One region of the Brevundimonas nasdae genome, then DNA from elsewhere that is predicted to be linked to it. Evidence: riboswitches for the same ligand, from Rfam matches in the RefSeq annotation. Region 1 holds a riboswitch; the other holds the start of a gene.
The links. A riboswitch is a leader RNA that binds a small molecule or an ion and turns the genes downstream of it on or off. The one in region 1 is predicted to bind cobalamin.
Positions count from the first base shown of each region.

Region 1 (4,594 bases):
AGGAAACGGTCGCCGGTCTTCTGGGCCAGTTGGCGTGCAACGCCAGAATGGCCATGGCTCAGGAATGAGATGCCAAGGCGTTTTTGGGCTCGCAACTGCCGCCATGTGCCGGAGCCGCGCTTGATGCAGACGGACACCAACTGAGGCTTGAGCGAGACGGCGACGAAGGCGCTGGCGGTCATGCCGACAGGTTGACCGTCCACCATGGCGCACAGGGTGGTCACGCCGGTGGGGAAGCGACCGAAGAGGCGGCGCAGCTCAGCATCATCGCTGATGTTGCTCAACATATTCATGTGTTTGAACCCTGGGGCGCCGCATTCAGAGCGGCGTCGGCGAGCGCTCGGGCTTTTGTCATCAAGCCCGAGCGCCCGCTTCGATCATCTGTCAGGCGGACAGTTCTTTACGGATGATTTCGGCGCCTGCGCCCAAGGCCTTCAGTTTGCCGGTCGCGACGCGACGCGACAGGGGAGCCATGCCGCAGTTTGTGGCAGGATAGAGCTTGTCGGCGTCCACGAACTGAAGGGCCTTGCGCAGGGTGTCGGCGACTTCTTCCGGCGTTTCCACGGTGTTGGTGGCCACGTCGATGGCCCCGACCATGACCTTCTTGCCGCGAATAAGCTCGATCAGGTCCATCGGCACACGCGAATTCTGGGCTTCGAGCGAGATGATGTCGATGCTGGACTGCTGCAGCTTGGGGAAGGCTTCCTCATACTGTCGCCACTCCGAGCCGAGGGTCTTCTTCCAGTCCGTATTGGCCTTGATGCCGTAGCCGTAGCAGATGTGGACTGCGGTCTCGCACTTGAGCCCTTCGGCGGCCTTTTCCAGGGCCGCGACACCCCAGTCGTTCACCTCATCGAAGAAGACGTTGAAGGCGGGTTCGTCGAACTGGATGATGTCGACGCCAGCGGCTTCAAGCTCGCGCGCTTCCTGATTGAGGATTTTGGCGAACTCCCAGGCCAGCTTTTCGCGGCTCTTGTAATGGTCGTCATAGAGGGTGTCGATCATAGTCATCGGTCCGGGCAGGGCCCATTTGATCGGCTGTTTGGTCTGTTGGCGCAGGAATTTGGCGTCGTCGACGAAGACCGACTTCGGACGGCTGACAGCGCCGACGACGGTCGGGACGCTGGCGTCATAGCGGTCGCGGATCTTGACGGTCTTGCGGGTTTCGAAATCGACGCCGTCGAGGTGTTCGATGAAGGTCGTGACGAAGTGCTGGCGCGTCTGTTCGCCGTCGCTGACGATGTCGATGCCGGCGTTCAGTTGATCGCTCAGGGACAGACGCAGGGCGTCCTGTTTGCCTTCGATCAGTTCGTCGCCTTGCAGTTTCCAGGGCGACCACAGCGTCTCGGGCTGGGCCAGCCAGGCGGGCTTGGGCAGGCTGCCGGCGGTCGAGGTGGGGAGAAGAGTTTTCATGGTGGCGACTTTGTTGTTCTGGGTCTGATCAGGCGGCGAAGTTGGCGGACCACTGGTCGAGAACGGCCTGATGCGGCTTGATGAACCGTTCCTCGACGAACTTGCCCTGTTCGACGGCCAGGCGGTTGCGTTCTTCGCGGTCGTAGACGATCCGGGTCAGCGAATAGTCCTGGTATTTCAGGCTGGGCTGATACTGTTCCGAGGCGGGCGAGTTGGCGTTGTAGATCTCGGGGCGATAGATCTTCTGGAAGGTCTCCATCGTGCTGATGGTGCTGACCAGTTCGAGATCGGTGTAGTCGGCCGTCAGGTCGCCGATATGGTAGAAGGCCAGGGGGGCCACGCCGTTTCGCGGCATGAAGTAGCGGACCTTCATCCCCATCTTCGCGAAATACTGATCGGTCGGCGAGAACTCGTCATTCTCATATTCGAGGCCCAGGGCAGGGTGTTCGGCGCCGGTCCGGTGGTAGGTCTTGTTGCTGGACACGCTCAGGCAGATGACGGGCGGCTTGCTGAAATTATCACGATAGGCGCGTGAGTTCAGGAAATGCTTGAACAGCTTGCCGTGCAGATCGCCGAATCCTGCTGGCGGACCAGCATTGGGGTGGGTCTTCAAATGCTCCGGCAGAACCACGCTGAAGTCATAGTCGCGGACGTAGGAGGAGAAGTTGTTCCCCACGACCCCTTCGATGCGCTCACCGGTGTTCTTGTCGATGATCGTCGTCTGAAGGATTTCGATCAGGGGGAAGGCCTCGCCGCTGTCACCGGCGACGACGCTCATCTCGACGGTGATGATCTGCAGTTCGACCGTGTAGCGATCGCCCTTTGGATTGTCCCAATGGGCCAATGAGTTGAAGCGGTTGTCGATCATCCGCAGGGTGTTGCGCAGGTTCTCCTGACGGCTCTCACCGCGCGCCAGATTGGCGAAGTTGGTCGTGATCCGCGTGTTCTCGGCAGGGCGGTAATCCTCGTCGAGCGCCGTGCGCTTGATGATGAAGGTGAATTCGCTGCTCGCCATGGTCTCTGCCGTTGATGCTGTGGCGAGACAGCGGACAGGGACGCGCGAACGCACACGCGGAATCGTTCCAGCGCAGCATTCATGCGACCTGGCCGGACACCCCGCCGGAGGACGTTATCTGTCGGGGCAGGTCTCCTGGCTCGCGGGTCACGGCTTCGGGTCCGGCCTTCCCGAGAGCGAATGCTCTCAGTGACACAAGATGGACCCTTAGCTCGCCGCTTACAGTTGCGGGGGCAGCACCGGCATCGCACCGGCTTCCCTCTTAGCTTCGCGCCGCCCGAGAGCGACGTGAAGAACCTCGACCATTGGAAATTGCCACAATCGCCGCTCATGTCAATCAAGATATAAAGATATCTTTATGTGATTATGCGATGTCGGTTCCCGTGCCGCGAACGGAAACGCGCCTGACGCATTCCATTGGCCAAGGGAGAAGCAACATGGCCGCACGTCCGACCTGGCAAGGGCATCTGAAACTGTCGTTGGTCACCTGTCCGGTGGCCCTCTTTACGGCGACGACCAGCACCAATGACGTGCGGTTTCACCTGATCAATCCGGACACCAACAACCGCATCCGCATGGTGCCGACGGACCCAGACACCGGGCCGGTGGAGCGCAGCGATCTGGTGCGCGGCTATGAGGTGTCCAAGGACGAATATGTTCTGTTCGACGACGCCGACTTCGATCAGGTCAAGCTGGAGAGCACCAAGACAATCTCCATCGACAGGTTCGTGGATGAAGCCGACATCGACCGCCTGTACTGGGCCGATCCCTTTTTTGTCGTGCCGGAAAAGGGGGCGGGCGTCGAAGCTTTCGCCGTCATCCGCGACGCCATGAAGAAACAGGGCAAGGTGGCGTTGGGGCAACTGGTGCTGCGTGGCAAGGAACGGCAGTTGGCGCTGGAAGTGCGCGACAAGGGTTTGATCGCCTACACCCTGCGCGCCCATGACGAGGTGCGCGACGCCGCCGACTATTTCGACGATATCCCGACGGTGAAGGCGGACGCCGACATGGTGGAGATCGCAGCGCGGATCATCGGCCAGAAGGAGGGCGACTTTGACGCCTCCCAGTTCAAGGATCGCTATGACGAGGCGCTGCGCGAGATGATCAAGGCCAAGGCCAAGGGCGGCAAGGGCCTGGTCGACATCGCAGAACCGGACGACACCAATGTCATCGACCTGATGGCGGCGCTGAAGAACAGCCTCAAGGGCGGCGGAGGCGACAAGAAGCCCGCTGCCAAGAAGGTGCCGGCGAAGAAGCCTGCGGCCAAGAAGAAGTCGGCCGCCTGATCCTTTACGGGCAAGGAGGAGAGAGGTTCAGAGGCCCATCTTCTTCAGCGCAGGTCTCAGGTTCGCCGCTGACGCGCGGAAGTCCGCCCATGGGTCCGACTTCTTCAGCAGGGCAGGGTAGGTCCACAGGTTGAAGGCCGCCGGGTCGAGGCCCGGCTTCACCTGGTCCCACGACAGAGGAAAGGCGATCCCGGCGCCGGGCCGCGCGCGCGGCGACCAGGGCGCGACCGCCGTCGCCATACGGCCGTTGCGCAGATAGTCGATGAAGATCTTGCCGCCCCGCGCCTTCTTGGCCAGGGTGGTGGTGAAACGGTCGGGCGCATCGACGCGGATCGCCTCTGAAACCGCCTTGGCGAAGGCCTTGTTCTGGTCCCAGGTCACCCGGGATCGGGCGTCGGTCTTGATGGGCGCGACCACATGCAGGCCCTTGCCGCCGGTTGTCTTGACGAAGGGCGTCAGGCCCAGGCCCTCCAGTCTCGCCTTCACCACCTTGGCCGCCGCGATGACGTCCGCGAAATCCAGGCCTTCGTCGGGATCGAGGTCGAAAGTGATCTGCTCCGGCGTCTCCGGGTCGCCAGGCTTGCAGCCCCAGGGATGCAGCTCCAGTCCGCCCGACTGGCCGATGGCGACCAGACCGCCGACATCGACGGCGGCGACATAGGGGGTCCGCGCCTTGACGTCGATCAGCTTCAGGCGCGGGTTCGATCCGCTCATGGCGTGCCGCTGGAAGAACATCTCGCCGCCTATGCCTTCGGGGGCGCGGATGATGGATGTAGGGCGATCCGCTACATGAGGCAGGATGCGCTCCGCCGCCGCCTCGTAATACCGCGCCAGGTCGGCCTTGGTGATCGCGGGCCGGTCGCCGACAGCGGGCCACAGC
Region 1 covers NZ_CP080034.1:1,648,584-1,653,177, reverse strand. The annotation lists gene KWG56_RS08040 (flavin reductase family protein) at 1-293, opposite strand, end outside; gene KWG56_RS08035 (methionine synthase) at 385-1,413, opposite strand; gene KWG56_RS08030 (DUF1852 domain-containing protein) at 1,442-2,428, opposite strand; cobalamin riboswitch at 2,537-2,744, opposite strand; gene ku (non-homologous end joining protein Ku) at 2,866-3,714, shown strand; gene ligD (DNA ligase D) at 3,742-4,594, opposite strand, start outside.

Region 2 (4,594 bases), 1.1 Mb from region 1:
ATCAGGATCAGGCCACGCTCGGCGTCCACGCGGACGACGGTCAGGTTCTGGGTGGTGACGGTCTCGGCGCCGTAGTGGCCGGCCATCTTCTTGCCGCGGAAGGTGCGGCCCGGATCTTGACGTTGACCGGTCGAACCATGCGAGCGGTGCGAAATCGACACACCGTGCGTGGCGCGAAGGCCGCCGAAGTTCCAGCGCTTCATCGCGCCGGCGAACCCCTTACCGATGGTTTCACCTTGGATGTCCACCTTCTGGCCGACCAAGAAGTGTTCAGCCGAAATCTCGGCGCCCACGTCCAGCAGACCGTCCGCATCAACGCGGAACTCGGTGACATAGGCCTTGGGTTCGACCTGGGCCTTCGCGAAGGTTTCGCGTTGAGCCTTAGCCGTGTTCTTGGCCTTCTTGGTGCCAGCGCCCAGCTGGAGAGCGACGTAGCCGTCACGCTCCTGGGTACGTTGGCCGACGACTTGGCAGCCGTCGAGCTGCAGCACAGTGACCGGTACGTGCGCGCCGTCTTCGGCGAACACGCGGGTCATGCCCAGCTTCTTGGCGATCACGCCCGTGCGCATCGGATCCCGCCTCTTTCTACTTTAAATCTTGATCTCGACGTCCACACCGGCGGACAGGTCGAGCTTCATGAGCGCGTCCACGGTCTGCGGGGTGGGGTCGACGATGTCGAGCACGCGTTTGTGCGTGCGGATTTCAAACTGCTCACGCGACTTCTTATCGACGTGCGGCGAGCGGTTCACGGTGAACTTTTCGATCAGGGTCGGCAACGGAATCGGACCGCGAACGGTCGCGCCGGTGCGCTTGGCTGTATTGACGATTTCGCGCGTCGAGAAATCGAGGACGCGGTGATCAAAGGCCTTGAGCCTGATGCGGATGCTTTGATCCATATCGGTGCTAACTTCCAATGCGGTCGGAGGACCGCGTCCCTGTGAACTATTTCAAAGACCGAAGGCCTTCGGGCAAAAAGCCCTCAGGAAACGCAAATCCGCAAAAACGAGCGGCCCACGCAGTTGCCCGCGAAGGCCGTGAAATCCCAAGAAGCTGCAAAGAACAGTGACTTAGGTCGTTCTTGCGAACCGCGTCTGCACCGAAGTGCACAGCCGGTCCAACAAGAGTGGTGGCTTATGCCTGCCGATTCCGATTTCGTCAAGCGGCGAAACCGTGTCCTGGCGGGCTGTTTTCGGGTTTTGCAATCGGGCTGGATCGGCCCGCCTTATCGACCGCGACCATGACGAATTCCGCCACGGCGGAGCGGCGGCGTTCGCCCGTCAGCAGGGCCTCAGACCACAGCTCGACCTCTATGGTTATTGAGGACCGGCCAACCTTGGTGGCGCGTGACGCCAGTTCGATCATGTCGCCCTCTCTTATAGACTCGGAGAAGTCGATGCGGTTGGACGCCGCCATGACCATCACCGCCCGCGCCTCCTTGGTGGCGCAGACAAAGGCGGCCTTGCCCATCAGCTTCAGGGCGTCGCCGCCGTACAGGGTGCCATAGTGATTGGTCCAGGCGGGGAAGACCATCTCCACCGCCCGCAGCCAGCCGTCGCCGACATTCTGACCATTGGCGGGCAGCGGCGGCAGATCGCCCTGCCCCTCCTGGCGCGGAGCCACCATATTAAAGACGCCCCGCGTGCACAGCCGCCGTTCGCCGCTGACCGGCGCCTCGGCCCACAGATCGACCTCCACGCCCATTGATGTGCGCCCGACGCGCACGACGCGGCCCGTAGCCTCGACCATCTCGCCGATTCGGGCTGGCGCAGCGAAGTCGATCCGCTCGCAACTGGCCGTCACCGTCGGCCGTCGCGCATGACGCGCCGCCGCCAGGAAGGCCACCTTGTCCAGATGCGCCAGGCCGACGCCGCCGAACAGAGTGCCGTGGTGATTGGCGTCGCCGGGAAACACCATGTCGATCAGGGTGACGCTCATGACCGGTCCCCCTCGTCTCGCCGGGATCTGACCACTTGCGTCATGTTCATCAGGCCGCACAGGTCGGCCGCTGCGGACAGCAGCGAAGCGGCCTTGAACCTTACGGCCCACTGGGCGCCGCGCGTGTTCGTCCGCTCAGACCTCGGGCCGATGCTGGGAAGGCGTGGGGTCGCCACCTTTAGGACTGGGCGGGGCATGGCTGAAAACCTGTGTTGTGGCCAGGTCTCGAGCAGGAACGCGCGAACGCCCGCGCGGACATGCGGGTCCGGCGGCGCACTTGCGGCCTGACCGGGCACCCCGCCGGAGGACGTTATCTGTCGGGGCAGGTCTCCTGGCTCACGGGTCGACATCTCGGACCCGGCCTTCCCGGCGCCGGAACGCCAGTGACACGATATGGACCCTCGACTCGCCGCTTACAGTTGCGGGGGCAGCGCCGGTTTCACACCGGCTTCCCTCTTAGCTCCACGCAATCCGAAGACCCCGTGCAGACCACGACGCCTTCAGATGACCTGAGATCAGCTGCGCCGTCAATCACACGGACACCCCCTTAATCTGATGACGGAATTGCCGCCCGTTAACCCCTTGCCCCAAGTCCTCCGCGAGTGTGACACATTGCAGACACAACCCGTGGCCGAACCGTCACAGTACTGTTGCAAGTGCTTAATCTAACGGCGGTTTCATGCCGGAATCGTCCGGGTCCTGATAGCAGCCCCCTCCCCGGCTCCCCTCCGGGGCACAGACTGCTAAGGAAAAAGAACAATGAAGACGATCCTCCTCGCGACGGCCGCCGCCGCCACCATGATCGCCGCTCCGGCTTTCGCTCAAGACGCCATCGGTTCGGTCGCTGTCTCCTACACCAACCCGTCGGTCGACGCAGACGGCTTCAACAAGGTCGCTGCTGACGTATGGTCGGTCGACGGCACCGTCGCCCTGCCCGTCAAGGACTGGACCGTGACCCTGAACGGCGCTGTCGACTACACCAAGGCTCTGGGCGCCGACGACACCTCGGCCATGCTGGCTGCTCACGGCACCAAGCTGTGGACCTCGGACGTCCGCGCCGGCGCCTTCGTCGCCGCCAACACCATCGGCACGGGCGACACCGTCTGGACCGTCGGCGCTGAAGCCCAGAAGTACCTGGCCAACGCAACCCTGACCGGCGCTGTCGCCTGGAGCGACACCAGCATCGGCGACGTCTGGACCGTCGGCGGCGACGCTGCCTACTACGTCCTGCCGAACCTGCGCCTGAACGCTGGCGTCAGCTACAACAACGTCGACGTCACGGGCGGTAGCGTTGACGCCTGGACCTACGGCGTCGGCGCCGAGTACGAAATCAAGGACACGCCGTTCTCGGTCGGCGCCGCCTACACGCGCGCTGACATCAAGTCGGTCGACGTCGACACCTGGTCGTTCAACGTCCGTTACGCCTTCGGCGGCGGTCTGCAAGCTCGCGACCGCGCTGGCGCCAACCTGGGCGTCCCCGCGATCACGCGCGTCCTGACGGGCTTCAAGGCTCCGGCCAAGAACGTCTCGATGTAAGACCTTCGGGTTTTCGAATGCAGAAGGCCCCGGCGGAGCGATCCGCCGGGGCTTTTTCATGCCCGTCGTCCGCTGGGCTGCGGGCGCGAAAAAGGCCCCCGGGGTTCCACGACCGGGAGCCTTCCTCTCGCGGCGGAGAGTTCGGGTCTTAGCGCCCGATGTTCAGATTCCCGGAGCCGACGACCGAGCGTTTCACCTGGCCCGTCGCGGCGCCGACATTCACATTGCCCGAGCCTGCGATGGAGACGTCCAGATCGCCGGTCGTTCCACCGAACCGCACGTTGCCCGAACCGCCGATGGCGACCGAGAAGCGCGGCATCTGGCCCTCGCGGATGGCGATGCCGCCTGAACCGCCGACCGCCGCTTCGCCGCGCCCGTCAACGCGCGCCACGGTGATGTTGCCCGATCCGCCGACTGAGGATTTCAGCCTGTTGGTGGCGCCGGCGTAGATCGAGCCCGATCCGCCGACCGAGGCCTCCAGTTCCTGCGACGTGCCCGTGCGGATCGTGCCGGAGCCGCCCAGGCCCACTTCCAGCTTTCCGTCGACATTGGCCACCGTCCAGTCGCCGCAGCCGCCTGCGCCCAGATCGACCGAGCGCGCGCCACGGCCGATGGCGCCATAGACGGCCCCGCTGGCGCTCAGATCGACGTCTCGGGGGCTGCGCACGACGATCAGCGGCGCGTCTTCCAGTCGGATGCGTCCCACGCCCCCGCCGACGTTGACCGTGGCGCCTTCGCCCGGCTGCCGTGCATTGGCCGGGCCGCTGTTGCAGGAGCGGATCGCATCGCTGCTGCCGAACACGCCGCCGCGGCGCAGGCCGCCGTCGATGCGGACGTTGCGCCCTTCGCGACGCACCTGGACGGCGGGAAGGTTGGAGGCGCCCTGGGTGATCTCCACGCCGATGTCGTTACGATCCTCGACGATCACCACGACGCGGGCCACCGCATTGCGAATCTCGACATCGGCGGCGGACGCAGGCGCGGCGGCGGCGCTGACGGCCAGAGCGGCGGTCGCGGCGGCGATGAACAGTGCTGACTTCATGAACTTTCCCTTCCCGGATCTGATGAGAAGGTGCGCGAGCAGGCGCCGAAAGTCATTTTAACTCGGCGTCATGAATCCAAT
Region 2 covers NZ_CP080034.1:577,602-582,195, reverse strand. The annotation lists gene rplC (50S ribosomal protein L3) at 1-569, opposite strand, end outside; gene rpsJ (30S ribosomal protein S10) at 591-896, opposite strand; gene KWG56_RS02785 (acyl-CoA thioesterase) at 1,156-1,935, opposite strand; cobalamin riboswitch at 2,240-2,444, opposite strand; gene KWG56_RS02780 (outer membrane beta-barrel protein) at 2,695-3,471, shown strand; gene KWG56_RS02775 (head GIN domain-containing protein) at 3,620-4,513, opposite strand.
Region 2: it holds a riboswitch for cobalamin, as region 1 does, so the genes downstream of both, KWG56_RS02785 (acyl-CoA thioesterase) here and KWG56_RS08030 (DUF1852 domain-containing protein) in region 1, are expected to answer to the same signal.